DNA from 2 places in the Paenibacillus liaoningensis genome. Region 2 is predicted to be linked to the other one. Evidence: predicted binding sites of a transcription regulator. Region 2 holds the regulator's gene; the other holds the start of a gene.
What was found. Region 2 encodes Rex, which represses fermentation and respiration genes when NADH is low (regulators of the CRP and FNR family bind a similar motif). Its sites were predicted from a motif close to TTGTGAAATATTTCACAA; they were not measured.
Positions count from the first base shown of each region.

Region 1 (7,795 bases), on a different contig from region 2:
GGAAAAACCCATCTTTACTCATTGCTGTGCAGCCGACTCGTGGCTTGGATATAGGGGCGATCGAATATGTGCATAAGCGGCTGATTGAAGCGCGGGATGCAGGTAAAGCGATTTTGCTTGTATCGTTCGAACTGGATGAGCTGTACGCGTTGTCTGACCGCATTGCGGTTATGTATGAAGGTAAAATAATGGGCTATGCCGATGCTGATCAGCGTGATGATCAACAGCTGGGTCTAATGATGGCAGGCAATTCGGCGGCGAATGAGCCGAGCAAAGGTGGGAGATAGCAACCATGGATAAAGTCAAAGGAATTGCTGGAAAAACATTCAATAAAACATCTTTCCTCGTCCCCTTGGTGGCTATCATTTTGGGTCTGTTATGCGGGGCGATAGCCATGCTGGCAGGCGGGTTCGATCCTATACTGGCTTACCAATCGCTGATCAAAAAGCTATTTGGCAGTCCTTACGATATGGGCGAGGCTATTCGTGCAATTACCCCGCTGATATTCACAGGTACAGCGGTTGCTTTCGCTTTCCGTACGGGCCTGTTTAATATCGGGGTAGAAGGCCAGTTCATGATGGGTATGACTGGTGCAACCGTCATCGGGATTACGCTTGACCTACCGTGGTTTCTACATGCTCCGCTTGCTATTATTGTCGGAGCGCTGTGCGGAGGCTTATGGGCGGCCTTGACCGGCTATTTGAAGGCTGTTCGCGGCGTTAACGAAGTTATTTCTTCCATCATGTTGAACTGGGTCGCGCTTTATTTGTCCAATTACATTATTCGCGCATTTTTTGTGGCAAAAGGGCAGCAAAAATCAGATCCAATCCAAGAATCTGCACTGGTATCGATTGGCTGGTTGTCCGATGCGATGGATCATGCCCGTATGCATTGGGGTACGGTCATTGCCTTGCTCGGTATTGGTGTATTTTATATTATTCTGTGGAGAACGAAGCAGGGCTATGAGCTCAGAGCAGTGGGACAAAGCCCTGACGCAGCGCTGTATGCAGGCATTAATGTCAATCGCACCATTGTAAAGTCGATGTTTATTAGCGGCTTGTTTGCGGGGCTGGCAGGCGTGTTTGAGACGCTGGGCGTATTTGGCTATCAGACGATTCTAGCAGCGCCATGGGGCTATGGCTTTGATGGTATCGCAGTTGCTTTGCTTGGCGGCAATACGCCAATTGGCGTATTGTTCGGTGCTATACTGTTCGGTGGTCTCAGCTATGGCTCTGCGGGTATGAGCTTTGGAGCGGGCGTACCGCCAGAGCTCGTTCGAATCGTTATTGGTTCGATCATCTTCTTTATTGCTTCGCATGGCATAGTAAAGTTTTTCATAAAACCATTCCTTGGACGACGTGCAGACAAGCGTAAGGAGGCGATCTAATATGAATGCACTGGAAATATTGGGTCAGCTTGTTAACGTTACGCTTGTATTTTCTACGGCGCTTATTTTTACCGGTCTCGGTGGTCTCTTTTCTGAGCGATCTGGCGTTATTAATATCGGTCTCGAAGGCCTGATGGTGTCAGGCGCGTTCGCGGCAGCAGTCATTACCGACTATGCGATACAAGCTGGTTATGAGGAATCTGCTCCGTGGATAGGCTTAGTGGGGGCAGCTATATATGGGGTGATATTTGCCCTTCTACATGCGGTATCTACCATTACATTTAAGGCGGATCAGACGATAGTCGGTGTCGTTATTAATATTTTGGCAGCGGGCATCGCGATTTATTTGACGAAGAGCTTGTATGAAGGTTCGGGACAGACAACAACGCTGACTCATGTATTCAACAAATGGGAAATCCCTTATTTATCAGATATTCCGTTTTTTGGAGAGGCGTTCTTTAAAGCTTATCCGACGACATATGTTGTTATTTTGCTTGTCATTATCAGCTATATTGTACTGTACAAAACGCACTTCGGCTTGCGCCTTCGCGCAGTCGGAGAATACCCGAGCTCGGCCGACACAGTGGGGATCAGCGTAACAAAATACCGTTATATCGGCGTGCTGCTTAGCGGCGCACTTGCAGGTCTTGGCGGTGCGACCATTACGTTAACAACGACGAGCAACTTTGCCCATAATACCATTTCGGGCCAAGGCTTTATCGCTATCGCGGCTGTAATTTTCGGAAAATGGAATCCGCTTGGCGTTGCGGGAGCTGCTATTTTCTTCGGCTTCGCGCAAGCGATTCGCAACTTTGCCCAACTGTTCGATTGGTCGCAGCAAATTCCGACCGAGTTTTTCTATATGCTGCCATACGTATTGACGTTGGTTGTACTCGTAGGTGCAGTAGGACGTTCTTCTGCTCCAGGCTCGCTTGGCGAACCATACGATCCGGCAAAACGCTAATAGAATCAAAGAGCTCCAAACTTCCCATGGATATCACGTATGTCGTGATCAATCCAAGGGAAGTTTTTTGTATTCTGATTATTTGCGCAAGGTTAGTCACAGAAAACCCACGATTGTGGATAACTTGTTGATAACTATGTGCGTAAATGCTGCATTTATACACAATAGTCGCCAATGATGGAAAGTTCAGCTGCGGCAGGCGCTATTTTCAATGGGAATTCACACTTTTGTCATAAACGCATTGACAGCATGATCTGCCTGGAGTAAATTAAACCTTATCAAATGAATTTACCGTAAAGGTCAAATGAAAGGCGAACGACTTTTTAGGTTTGTGCATCAATTCACAAAGTCGGAAGTAGCCATATCTGGAATGGGCAATCAGCTTGCCCTTCCCTCATAAGAGGAGAGGATTAACTGTGGAAGCACTGGCACTTGAACGCAAGGCGGAGCAGAACCGCGAACTGCGGGAACGGCTAATGCAATTGAAGAAAGAGCGCAACGCCATCATTCTTGCTCATTATTATCAGCGTGATGAAATTCAAGAGGTTGCAGATTTCCGTGGAGATTCTTTTTTGCTAGCACAAAAAGCGGCGCAGACGGACGCGGATGTTATCGTATTTTGCGGCGTGCATTTTATGGGCGAGAGCGCAAAAATTTTGGCACCGAACAAAACGGTTATTATTCCGGACGAGCGTGCAGGCTGCCCGATGGCGGATATGGTCAATGTCGATGGTCTTCGCAAGCTGAAAGCCCAGCATCCGAATGCGACCGTCGTTACGTATATTAACTCATCTGCCGAAATTAAGGCAGAGACTGACATTTGTTGTACATCGGCAAATGCGGTTAACGTTGTAAACTCCGTGGAAGGCCAAGACGTCATTTGGGTACCGGACAAAAACCTTGGGCATTACGTGCAGCAGAAAACCGATAAGAATATGATTATCTGGGAAGGTTACTGCAACACGCACGACATGTTGACGGTCAAGGATGTAGAGGAAATGAAGGCGAAACACCCGAATGCGCAGTTTGTTGTGCATCCTGAGTGCCGCCCTGAAGTGGTGGAGCTGGGTGATTTTGTCGGCAGTACGACAGCGATTATTAAATACTGCAAGGAATCGGATTGCAAGGAGTTCATCGTCGGCACGGAGGATGGCACTGGCTATCAGCTGCGGCTGGACAGCCCGGACAAAACATTCCTTTTTGCATCTAAATATTTGGTCTGCCCGAACATGAAGGTTAATAACCTCAAAAAGCTGGTAAAATGCCTCGAAACGATGCAGCCGCAAATCTATGTACCGCCGCATGTGGCGGATCAAGCACGCTTGTCCTTGGAGCGCATGTTACTCGTGAAATAGGAGCAGCATGCGCTACTCCTATGCCTGGAGGCGCGAAAAATGATTCCCAGATACCTTGTAGACATCAATTTAGACGAACTGCCGGTAATCGAGAAGGATGTTATTGTGATTGGGGCCGGCATTGCCGGTCTTTTTACCGCACTTCGGGCAAGTGATCGGCATTCCGTGCTGATGATTACGAAGAAGTCGCTGCTGGACAGCAACACCCGCTATGCGCAGGGCGGCATTGCCGCGGTCATATCGGAGGATGATTCACCCGCTTATCACAGCGATGACACGTTGATTGCGGGAGCGGGCTTGTGCTCGGAGGATGCGGTCAATGTGCTTGTGCACGAGGGGCCAGAGGGTGTAAATCAGCTCATTGAAATGGGCACGCAGTTCGATTTGGAAAATGGCGAGTTTGCGCTGACGAAGGAAGGCGCTCACAGCCAGCGCCGTATTTTGCATGCGAATGGGGATGCGACGGGCTACGAAATTGTACGAGCCTTATCGGAGAAAGCGTTGTCTAAGCCGGGTATTGAAGTTTGGGACGACCATTTTGTCATCGATTTGGTGACTAATGATGGAGAATGTGTTGGCGCTGTTGTGCAAAAGCCCGACGGCTCGCGTCTGCTTGTGCGCGGCAAGGCGACCATTTTATGCTCTGGCGGAGCCGGCCAGCTCTATCGTTACACGACGAATCCTGAAGTAGCCACAGGCGATGGGATCGCAATGGCTTACCGGGCAGGAGCTTATATACAGGATGTAGAGTTTGTTCAATTCCATCCGACCTCCCTATGCTACCCAGGGGCGCCGCGGTTCCTGATTTCAGAAGCGGTGCGCGGCGAGGGAGCCGTACTTCGCAATACGCGGGGCGAGCGTTTTATGGAGCATTACCATCCTCAGCTGGAGCTGGCGCCGCGTGACGTGGTGGCCCGCGCCATTATTAGCGAGATGGAGGCCACGAAATCAACCTTCGTTTATTTGGATGTGACGCATGAGTCGCCGGATATGGTGAAGCATCGTTTTCCGAATATTTATGAATTCTGCTTGCGTTATGGTTTGGATCTGACGACGGATTGGATTCCGGTTGCCCCTGCTGCACATTATATGATGGGCGGCGTTAAAACCGATCTCGATGGGGAAACCAATATTAAAAGGCTGTTCGCCTGCGGCGAGGTTTCCTCGACAGGCGTTCACGGAGCGAATCGCTTAGCGAGCAATTCGCTGTCGGAAGCGGTCGTTTTCGGCAAGCGAATCGTCGAGGCGATTGATAAACTTGCAGAGCATGCAGAGATTCAGCCTATAATAGAGAGCAGCGTACCGCGCAGCAGCGTGCCGATTCAGGCCGTTGTGGAGCGGAGATTGAAGCTGCAAAAGATTATGGTCAGGTACGCAGGCTTGCAGCGTGATGCGAAGGGTTTGGAGAAGGGTCTTGAAGAGCTGCGGCGCCAGCTTCCGATTTTTCAAGCGATGCTGACCAAGCGGGAAGAATTTGAATTTGCCAATATGTTGACATGCGCCCTGCTGATGGCGGAATCCGCTTTGCAGCGGGAGGAGAGCCGCGGCGCGCATTACCGTGAGGACTTCCCGGAGCGCAATGATCAGGCTTGGCGCAAGCATACTGTAATGCACCGTGTATACGGGAGGACAGAGGAGCGGTTAACCAATGTTTGAGACGACGCTGGACGGCTATAATGAAGCACTGCGCGCACAAATACGCAGCTGGCTTGCGGAAGATATCGGAAGCGGCGATGTAACGACCGCTATGACGATTCCGCGCGGGGCGCAGGCGAAGGCTGTTATTCATGTAAAGGAAAATGGACGGATTGCCGGCATTCCGATTGCTCGCCTTGTGTTTGAAACCGTTGATCGCTCGCTGGTCTTCACGGCGAAGGTTGAGGATGGGCAGTATGTGGAAAAAGGCACCGTGCTCGCGGAAGTAGAGGGCAGCATCCATAGTCTGCTGACAGGGGAGCGCCTTGCGCTTAATTTAATGCAGCGGATGTCCGGCGTTGCGACGAAGACAAGCGAATTTGTAGCGGCTTTGCAGGGCTTGCCGGTTAGGCTGGTCGACACGCGCAAAACGACGCCAGGCCATCGCTTGCTTGAAAAATATGCCGTTCGCGTAGGCGGCGGCTCGAATCACCGGTTTGGCTTGTATGATGCCGTTATGATCAAGGATAATCATATTAAGGGCGCAGGCGGTATTCGGGAAGCGGTGGAAGCAGCGCGAGCAGGCATTCCCCATACGATGAAGATTGAAGTGGAGACGGAATCTTTGGAGCAGGTCGATGAGGCGATTGCATGCGGCGCTGATATTATTATGCTCGACAATATGCCGCAAGATATGATGAAGGCAGCTGTCAAGCAAATCAAGCAGCGCTCGCCACATGTTATTGTAGAAGCTTCGGGCAATGTGCGGCTTGATACGATTTACGGCATAGCCGCTTGCGGTGTAGATGTCATTTCGGTAGGAGGCCTTACCTACTCCTTTCAATCGCTTGATATTAGTCTCGACCTTAATGCGAAGAAGGGAGGGGCAATGTCTTGATTCTCGTCATTGACGTCGGCAATACGAATATAGTGCTGGGCATTTATCAAGGCAAGGAGCTGCTCCATCACTGGAGGCTCAGCACGAATCGTTCCGCTACAGTTGATGAATATGGCATCAACTTTCATCATTTGTTTCATTTTGCCGGCATGCGTTTGGAGCAGATGGAAGGCGTCATTATTTCATCCGTCGTTCCGCCGCTGATGCGGACGCTGGAGCAGCTGTGCATGAAGTATTTGCGCAAGAAACCGTATATCGTCGGCCCAGGCGTGAAGACAGGACTCAATATCCGGTATGAAAACCCTCGCGAGGTTGGTGCTGACCGCATCGTGAATTCGGTGGCGGGCATCGTCAAATATGGCAGCCCGCTTATTGTCGTCGACTTTGGCACCGCAACGACGTTTGATTACATTGATGCCGCTGGCAGCTATTTGGGCGGCGCCATTGTGCCGGGCATTGCTATCTCGACAGAGGCGCTTTATCAGCGGGCGGCGAAGCTGCCGCGCATTGAGCTGGTGAAGCCGCCAAGCGTAATCGGCCGCAATCCGGTCACATCTATGCAGGCGGGCATTATATACGGCTATGCTGGACAAGTGGACGGTATCGTGCGCAGAATTCGCAAGGAGTTTAAAGTTTCGCCGCGTGTCATCGCGACGGGCGGCTTGGCTGAGTTAATTAGCTCAGAATCGGAAACGATAGATGAAGTTGATCCGCTTCTGACATTAGAAGGCTTGCGTATTATATATGAACGGAATCAGGAGGGATAGACGATGGAGCAAAGGAAAGATTTTTTGGTGCGCGGCACGGCATGGGAAGGCAAAATTCGTGTTTTCGCTGCCCGTACAACGCAATTGGTCGATGAGCTGCAGCGCCGGCACGGTACACTGCCGACAGCAACGGCGGCGATCGGCAGAACGGCAACAGCCGGAGCTATTATGGGCGCCATGCTGAAGGGCGAAGAAAAGCTGACGATTCAAGTGAAGGGCGATGGCCCAATGGGACAAATTGTTGTTGATGCAAATGCTCATGGAGAAGTGCGAGGCTACACGGACAATCCGCTCGTTCTGCTTCCAAGCAATGCGCAGGGCAAGCTTGATGTTGCAGGTGCAGTAGGCCATAGCGGTTATATTCATATTACAAAGGATCTAGGCCTGAAAGAGCCTTACCGCGGCAGCGTTCCGATTGTTTCCGGCGAGCTGGGCGAAGATTTCACCTATTATTTTGCCGTATCGGAGCAGACGCCTTCCGCAGTTGGGCTAGGCGTGCTGGTCGATGAGGATGGCCGCGTCATCCACGCTGGCGGCTTTATCGTACAGCTGATGCCAGGACTTACGGATGCAGAAATTACAAAGCTGGAGAAAGCGCTCAGTGCGATGCCTCCTGTCACTGCGCTGCTCGATCAGGGCGAGACGCCAGAAGGGCTGCTCAAATGGGTCGTCGGCGACGATGCTGTCATCCATGAGTCGCTGGATTTGCGTTTTCAATGCAAATGCTCGCGCGAGCGCGTAGAGCAGACTCTGATCAGCATGGGCGAATCGGAATTGCAGCAAACGATT
Region 1 is NZ_JCAALU010000028.1:34,377-42,171, forward strand. Features, by position in the region: gene AC6B99_RS31170 (ABC transporter ATP-binding protein) at 1-287, shown strand, start outside; gene AC6B99_RS31175 (ABC transporter permease) at 293-1,387, shown strand; gene AC6B99_RS31180 (ABC transporter permease) at 1,389-2,351, shown strand; gene nadA (quinolinate synthase NadA) at 2,768-3,706, shown strand; gene nadB (L-aspartate oxidase) at 3,746-5,362, shown strand; gene nadC (carboxylating nicotinate-nucleotide diphosphorylase) at 5,355-6,239, shown strand; gene AC6B99_RS31200 (type III pantothenate kinase) at 6,236-7,006, shown strand; gene hslO (Hsp33 family molecular chaperone HslO) at 7,010-7,795, shown strand, end outside.
Region 1: the regulator Rex is predicted to act here: its motif matches at 2,681-2,698, upstream of nadA (quinolinate synthase NadA).

Region 2 (7,795 bases):
AATACAACAGCCTGTGGAACGCCCGGCATATTCGCCTCAACCGCCGTAATCCCCATCATATGGGCTGGATTATGCAGCGGCGCCAGATCAAACAAGCGGCGAATTTCAAGCTTAACCTCAGGTGTAACAAGCGTGGAGCTGTTGAATACTTCCCCGCCATGCACAACGCGGTGTCCGACCGCCTCTATTTCATCCATTGTCGCAACTGCGCCATGTTCCGGATGAGTCAGCATGTCGATAACCTTTTTAACTGCCGTCACATGGTCCAAAATTTCGCTCACATCGCGCACTTCCGGCTTGTCCGCTGGTTCATGCGTTACGATAGAGGAATCCATGCCGATCCGTTCAACTCGGCCGCTTGCCAGCACTGATTCATTGCGCATGTCATAAAGCTGATATTTTAGAGAAGAGCTTCCTGCATTAATAACGAGTACTTTCATTAGATCCGATCCCCATCCTTGTCATATTTGAAAAAGCCAACGCCAGTTTTCGCACCCAGTTGGCCAGCACGCACCATTTTTTTCAAGACGATGGAAGGGCGGTATTTGAGCTCGCCATATTCGCGGAACATGCGGTCCAGTGCAGCAAGCACCGAATCGAGACCGAAGCGGTCTGCCATCTCGAAAGGACCGTGCTGGAAGGAATAGCCGATACGCATCGCGCTGTCGATGTCTTCCGCAGAAGCAACGCCTTCCTCCAATACGTGCAGAGCTTCGTTTATGAACAAGCAAATAAGGCGGGATGTTACGAATCCGGGAGATTCAAATACCATGACGCCTTTTTTATGAATAATTTCTTCAACGAAATGTTTCGTGCTCGTAAAGGTATCCTCGCTCGTTTTAAGACCACGAACAATTTCTACCAAATCGATTTTGAGTACCGGATAGATGAAATGAAGTCCAATCACCCGTTCCGGATGTGCAGATGCGCTAGCCAGCTCCGTCAAGCTGAGCGTCGACGTATTGCTCGCCAAAATAACATCAGCGCCGCAAATGTCGTCTATTTGGCTAATGACAGCCTTCTTGCTTTCCAAGTCCTCGGTAACCGTCTCAATGACCAGTTCGCATTCGGCCAGTGCATCATAAGACAAAGTCATATGAATACGATTCATAATCAGCTTCTTCTCCGCCTGTGTCAAAGCCCATTTCTCGATTTGTTTGTCCAGGCTAAGCTCGATCATTTGCCTGCCATATGTCAATCGTTCTTCCGAAATCTCGATTAAATGAACGTCCAGCCCATTAGAGGCCAACATTTCAGCAATACCCTGGCCCATTGTTCCTGCGCCAACTACGCCAACTTTTTTAATAGACATGATTCTCTCCTTGTCGTTTCCCTACAGCATGTAAATGAGAAACATTCTCTTTATAGTTATGTTCAATGTTTATTATAACGGTTTTCTGAAAAAAAAGAAGACAGACATGTCGTCTGCCTTCAAATTGTAATAAATTGAGGATTATTCATGCTGAATTATTATGCGCTATGTGACAACTTCTTAAGCAATTCACGAAATTCAATGCCGCTGAGCGTTTCTTCACGGATCAGGACATCAAGCGCGTCCAGAAAAACTTGACGCTTCGTCGCCAGCATCGCAGTCGTCTTGGCCATTAAATCGTCAAGGATGGAGCGATTGATCTTCGCCCAGGCGTCAGGCGTCATCATTTCGGGATGAATAATGCCGAGCTCCGTTAAGCCTGATTCGACGAGCGTACGAACAATGTTCATCGCCTGATCAAAGTCGCCACGCGACCCTGTGCTGCGATTGCCGTAGAAGATTTCCTCAGCCGCCGCCCCACCAAGCGCAATCATAATTTGCCCATTCAGAAAATCCCTCGTATATAAATAACGGTCCTGCTCTGGATTATGACGCACATAGCCTAGCGCCTGACCACGTGGGGACAAGGCAACCTGAGATACGCTGCCCGGGCGGAGCAGCTCTGCTGATATCGCATGGCCGAGCTCATGCAGCGCCACACGCTCGCGCTCCTCCTTCGTCGCCTCGCGATCCGTCTTCTCGCCCATCATGACCTTGTCAATCGCCATAGCCAGATGCTGCTCTTCAATGACCTCGCTTTGCTCCCGCATCGCATAAATGGCGCCTTCGTTCATGACGCTCTCAAGCTGTGCGCCGGAGAAGCCGAACGACTCAGCAGCTACTTTCTCCAGCTCCACTGTATCGGCAAGCGGCTTGTTGGCCGCATGGATATTCAATATTTGATAGCGTGCTTTTTTGTCCGGCAGCTCCACACCAATATGGCGGTCGAATCGTCCGGGCCTCAGCAGTGCGCTGTCGAGCATTTCCTTACGGTTCGTTGCCGCAATAATGAGCAGCCGCGGTGCCGTATCCGCATGAATGCCGTCCATTTCCGTAAGCAGCTGATTAAGCGTTTGATCATATTCCCGATGCTGTCCGCCATCGCGCTTGCCGCCGATAACCTCGATCTCATCGATAAAAATAACGGCGCTTTCCTTGCCCGCTTTCTTCGCTTTCGTCCGCGCTTCTTTGAATAAGTCACGAATCCGGCCTGCCCCGACGCCGACGTACATCTCCACAAATTCACTGCCGGAGGCAGCCAAATAAATCGAATCGGTATATTGCGCGGCTGCCTTCGCCATTAGCGTCTTCCCGGTTCCCGGCGGTCCCGTCAGCAAAATTCCCTTCAACGGCCGAATGCCGAGCTTGCTCAGTTCCTCATGCCGGACTAGAAAATCGAGCGCCTCGATCAACTCCTGCTTGGCACGCTCCTGTCCGCCAATTTGCTCAAAGGAGAATGGCACGCTGTCCGATACCTTCCGCCGCTTCGTACCTGAAGCATGTGCAAGCTTTCCTCTGCCGGTCGCTAAATAAACGACAGCAGCTGCGATAATGACAAGCAGCACAAAAGGCATTAAATTCACATTCACAAATAAAAGAAAGGCAATCAATACCGGAATAAAACCAATTGCCATTTCGATGCCGTATTTACGCATAACTGGACACCTCCAGCTGTGCGGCTACACGCGGAAGCACGATATACTTCGTAGCCGTACCATCTTTCAGCGTAATGTATATATTGGTGTCATCCATATCGGTAACGGCGTGAACACCTGAATGTTCATCCGCCAAAGCTTTCAACGTCTCAGGAATAGTCGAATAGTTTTTGTGCTCCATCGCTTCAGCCACTTTGAATAGAGACGATGACCAAAGCTGATCCAGCTTGGCGTTCGAGCTTGTATTCGCAATATCGAGCTGAATGTCGCGGCCTCCAATGACAGATTTGCTTTGCCCCGCTATCGTTTCATATACATGCTTTAAATCCGCTCCAGCTGAAAGCGTCAGCGGGAAAGTAATACGGTCCGTATCCATAATAGGTGTCTCGGATGAAACAATGCCTTCTATTGAATCAACCGCCTTGGCAAGCGGAGCTGCGAATGCAACCTGATGATAAATAAGCCAGCCTCCAAATAAAACGAGGGCGGACGCAGCAGCTGTTAGCAAAATCGGCATAATCTTGAGTTTGAACATCGTAAAAATCCCCCTCTCAAAATGACGGTGATATACCAAACGCATATCCACTCCGATACACGAAAGTATATCACATCGCCTGTTGAATAAGGGGGTGTAATAATAGCCAGCAATTCCAACTGTTACAGCTAAGGCATCCATTACAGCTAGGACGCCTTGTCACCTACTAAACTATATTTCTTCAAAAATGCGCCATCGCGGAACGAATAATACGCATAATAATATTTCGTTATCGCTTCATCACGGCTATAAAAAATTTCCCATACCGGCTCGCCGTTCAGCAAACCCGGCTGTGTTCTTTTAATATCCGCATCCGGCTCGCTGCCCAGTAAAGCAGTATCCGCCTGCTCTTGAGTAATATGCTCGGTCGCTTTCACCGTGAGCACAGGACCTTCCGCTGTCGTTAGAAATACATAAACGTCTTGTTCATCAGCCGTATTCCCTTTTACAACCCAGGAAATGCCATCCCACACCTGCTTCGTCATCCCGGTGACTTCCGTCAACTGCGCGGCTTCAATAGCATGCGCTTTAATAGGGGCTTCCTCTGCCCATAAATCCTTATGCACAGTTCGGTAATAAACAATCGTAACGGTCAGCAATGCGATAACAAAAATAACTGAAATAAAGACAGCCCGTTTTACCGTCCAAAACGGCTTTCTCGTTCTCGCCCGCATTATGCCTTCAACAGCCTCTCGAAGCTCGCCTGAGCATCGTGACGAATTTTCTCCTCATCAAGCAGCGTGCATTCGCCATCCCGTACAACTTGGCGGCCGTCCACCCATACATGCTTAACGTCGCGGCCAGAGCCGGCATATACCAAATGGGACACAATATCCGTCTGTGGATAAAAATGCGGCTGTTCAATATCGATCGCGATGAAGTCAGCCTTCATGCCAACGCGCAGGCGGCCAATGGAATCCTCCTGCCAAATGGAGCGAGCGCCGTATACCGTTCCCATACGCAAAGCTTCAATGGCTGGCACAACCGTAGGATCGCCAGAAACACCTTTATGCAGCAAAGCCGCAAGATTGATTTCCTTGAATAGATCAAGATTGTTGTTGCTCGCCGCGCTGTCCGTGCCTAATGATACAGTTACACCTGCGCGAAGCAAAGCAGGCACGCGGGCAATGCCGCTTGCCAGCTTGAGGTTGCTGACCGGGTTATGCGATACGGCTACTTTGCGTTCAGCCAGCAGCGCAATTTCCTCGTCATTCAAATGCACCGCATGAGCAACGAGCGCCGGACGCGAGAAGAAGCCTAAATTGTCGAGATGCTGAACGGGACGAACGCCATAATCGCGAACGTTCTGCTCTACTTCGGCAATCGATTCTGACATATGCGTATGCAGTGGCAAATCATAATCATGAGCGGCCTGAACAAATTTCTCAATATAATCTGGCGGGCATGTATAAGGCGCATGCGGCGAAATCATCGTCGTAATCCGGCCATCGGCCTTGCCGTTCCAATCGCGTGCGAAAGCAATCGCTTCCGCCAGCTTAGCTTGCTGTACATCCTCCGGGCAAAGGCCGATGACGCCGCGCGTCAGACAGCCGCGAATGCCGGACTGTTCAACAACTTCGGCCAGCTGGTCCATGCGGTCATACATATCCACGAAAGCTGTCGTACCGGATTTAAGCATTTCCACCACGGCAAGCGCGCTGCCCGCACGGGTATCAAGGTCGATGTATTTGCCTTCCATCGGCCACATTTTTTGCTCCAGCCATACTTGCAGGTTTTGATCATCGGAATAGCCGCGCAGCAAAGTCATAGCCGCATGTCCATGCGTGTTTACTAGACCCGGCATAAAAGCAAGCTTGCTGCCATCCAGCTTTTGCACATCGGCTTGCAGCCCAGTTGGAGCTTCTGCTCCGATATATGTAATGCGATCATCGGTTACAACCATATGCCCTTGCAGCACATGCTCGCCATCCTCCATCGTTACAAAACGTCCATTTTCAATCCAAATTTGGCTCATTTTCGTCATCCCTTTCCCTCTCCAAGTAATAGGCCAGACTTAGCAGCTCTTTCGTAAAGTCAGCATGATGTATGCGAATTTCCTCAGGTACCTTCAATATCGCTGGGGCAAAATTAAGCAAGCCTTCAATGCCGGCGTCAATAAATTGATTAGCAACGTTTTGCGCTTCAAATCCGGGAACGGTTATAATGCCGATCCGGATATTGTTTTCCTCCACCGTTTGTTTCAGCATATCCATCGGCATAACGGTCAAATTATTAATTTGCGAGCCGATTTTAGATGGATGCACATCAAACACCGCGATGATTTTCATATTGTCTTTGGAGTATTTATTATAATTGCACAGCGCATGGCCTAAATTACCAGCTCCGACAAGGGCGACATTTATCGTCTGATCAAGCTTGAGAATTTGGCGGATTTTTTCAATTAAATACGTCACATCATAGCCGATGCCCTTACGGCCAAAATCGCCGAAATACGCCAAGTCCTTGCGGATTTGCGCCGGATTCAAATCCAGCTTGACGCCAAGCTCCTGGGACGAAACGGTCTGCACCTCCCGGTTGTTCAGCTCGTTCAGCACTTGCAGGTAAATGGGGAGGCGTCTTACGACGGCCTCCGATATTTTCGTCTGCTTCACCCGTTCTCCTCCTCCCTCTCGGCACCAAGCCATTCTTTCATTCTCGGTACAATTTGCTCTATATGCATATGCTCAATTTTCGGGCCAGGCAAGGAATACAGAAAATGCTTGCCATAATACGTTTCAATCACTCGCGTATCATAAATAATGACAATGCCTTTATCCTTCGCCGTTCGCACGAGCCTGCCGAATCCCTGCTTGAAGCGAATAACCGCTTGCGGAATTGACAGCTTCATAAATGGATTTTGCTTTTGGCGCTGCAGCAATTCCGACTTCGCTTCCAGCAGCGGATGATTGGGCGGTTGGAACGGCAATCGGACGATGGCAAGGCAAGTCAAGGCTTCGCCTGGAATATCAACGCCTTCCCAAAAGCTGCTTGTACCAAGCAGTACGGACTCTGGCTGCTGCAAAAAACGCCGCGTCAGCTTCGTACGATTGCCGCTGTCGATGCCTTGGCCCAGCACTTGAAGGCTGGTGGCCGCGAGCGCCGCTTTAAGCGGGTCATATACCTGCTTGAGCATTCGGTAAGAGGTGAACAGCACCAGCATTCTGCCATTGGTCTGCTGCACTGCATCTGCCAAAGAAGAGACGAGCATTGAAATAAATGCGGGCTCGCCCGCCGAGCCTTTAAGAACAGGGAAATTGCGCGGAATAATGACGAGCGCCTGCTCCCGGTAATTAAACGGCGATGCCAGCTGCACGGTGCGCAATCTGCCCGCCTCTTCAAAGCCGCTAAGTCCAAGCTGCTCTTCGGCGAACTGGAATGACTTTTGCACCGAAAGGGTGGCTGACGTTAAAATAATGCTGTCCTTCACATCAAATAAATACTGCTGAAGCTGGCTGCTCACATCAATCGGCACCGCATAAAGATGCAGCGAGCGATGCTTGTAGGTCATGTTGGCTTCCAGCCAGAATACGTCAGTCGTCTGATCGACTTTCATAAAGCTGCGCAGATCATCCTTAACTCTCGTCAAATCGCGCAAAACGCCATTCAGATCCGTTACAAGCGCCTGTACGGCCAGCTCATCGATGCGGTCTTTAATTTCCTCGGACATTTTCTCAGCTGTCTTCAGCACGCGAATGAGCTCCGTATGAATATTGGTCTCTTCGGCGAGCACTTCGGACCAGCCTTCCGGCAGGCTATCGCCTCGCAGACGATAAACGGATTGATTGTTTTCACCCATCGCGTCAGGAGAAGCTTGCACAAAGCTGTACAGCATTTCAAACAGCCTCTCCCAATGCTCCTTCACTTCCGTGAAGGTCGGGATAATGGTGTCAATCGTTTCAAGCCAGCCTTGAACCCGCTCATCGCTTTCCTGCTGAAGATGAATGCGCAACGATGGCAGCAAGCCGGAACGACTATCCTTGAACATCCGCGTAATCGCATTCGTTATCGAATAATAGCCGAGCTGCATGCCTAAATGCTTGCTGGCTACTTCCTCCACATGATGTGCTTCATCGACAATCAAATGGCTGTAAGTCGGCAGCAGCCGATGATCCGCTTGAATGTCTGTAAACAGCATGGAGTGATTCGTAATGCACACATCGGCAATATTAGCTTCATGCTTAGCACGATGGTAATAGCAGCGTTTGAACCAAGGACAAGCCCGGTTCAGACAGGAATCTGCATCACTGGCAACGGTCGACCAGAAATCAGTCCCCTTGTTGCTGAAATTCAGCT
Region 2 is NZ_JCAALU010000018.1:51,184-58,978, reverse strand. Features, by position in the region: gene AC6B99_RS25980 (acetate/propionate family kinase) at 1-440, opposite strand, end outside; gene AC6B99_RS25975 (3-hydroxyacyl-CoA dehydrogenase family protein) at 440-1,312, opposite strand; gene AC6B99_RS25970 (AAA family ATPase) at 1,471-2,967, opposite strand; gene AC6B99_RS25965 (hypothetical protein) at 2,960-3,502, opposite strand; gene AC6B99_RS25960 (hypothetical protein) at 3,649-4,176, opposite strand; gene AC6B99_RS25955 (amidohydrolase family protein) at 4,176-5,477, opposite strand; gene AC6B99_RS25950 (redox-sensing transcriptional repressor Rex) at 5,458-6,114, opposite strand; gene dinG (ATP-dependent DNA helicase DinG) at 6,111-7,795, opposite strand, start outside.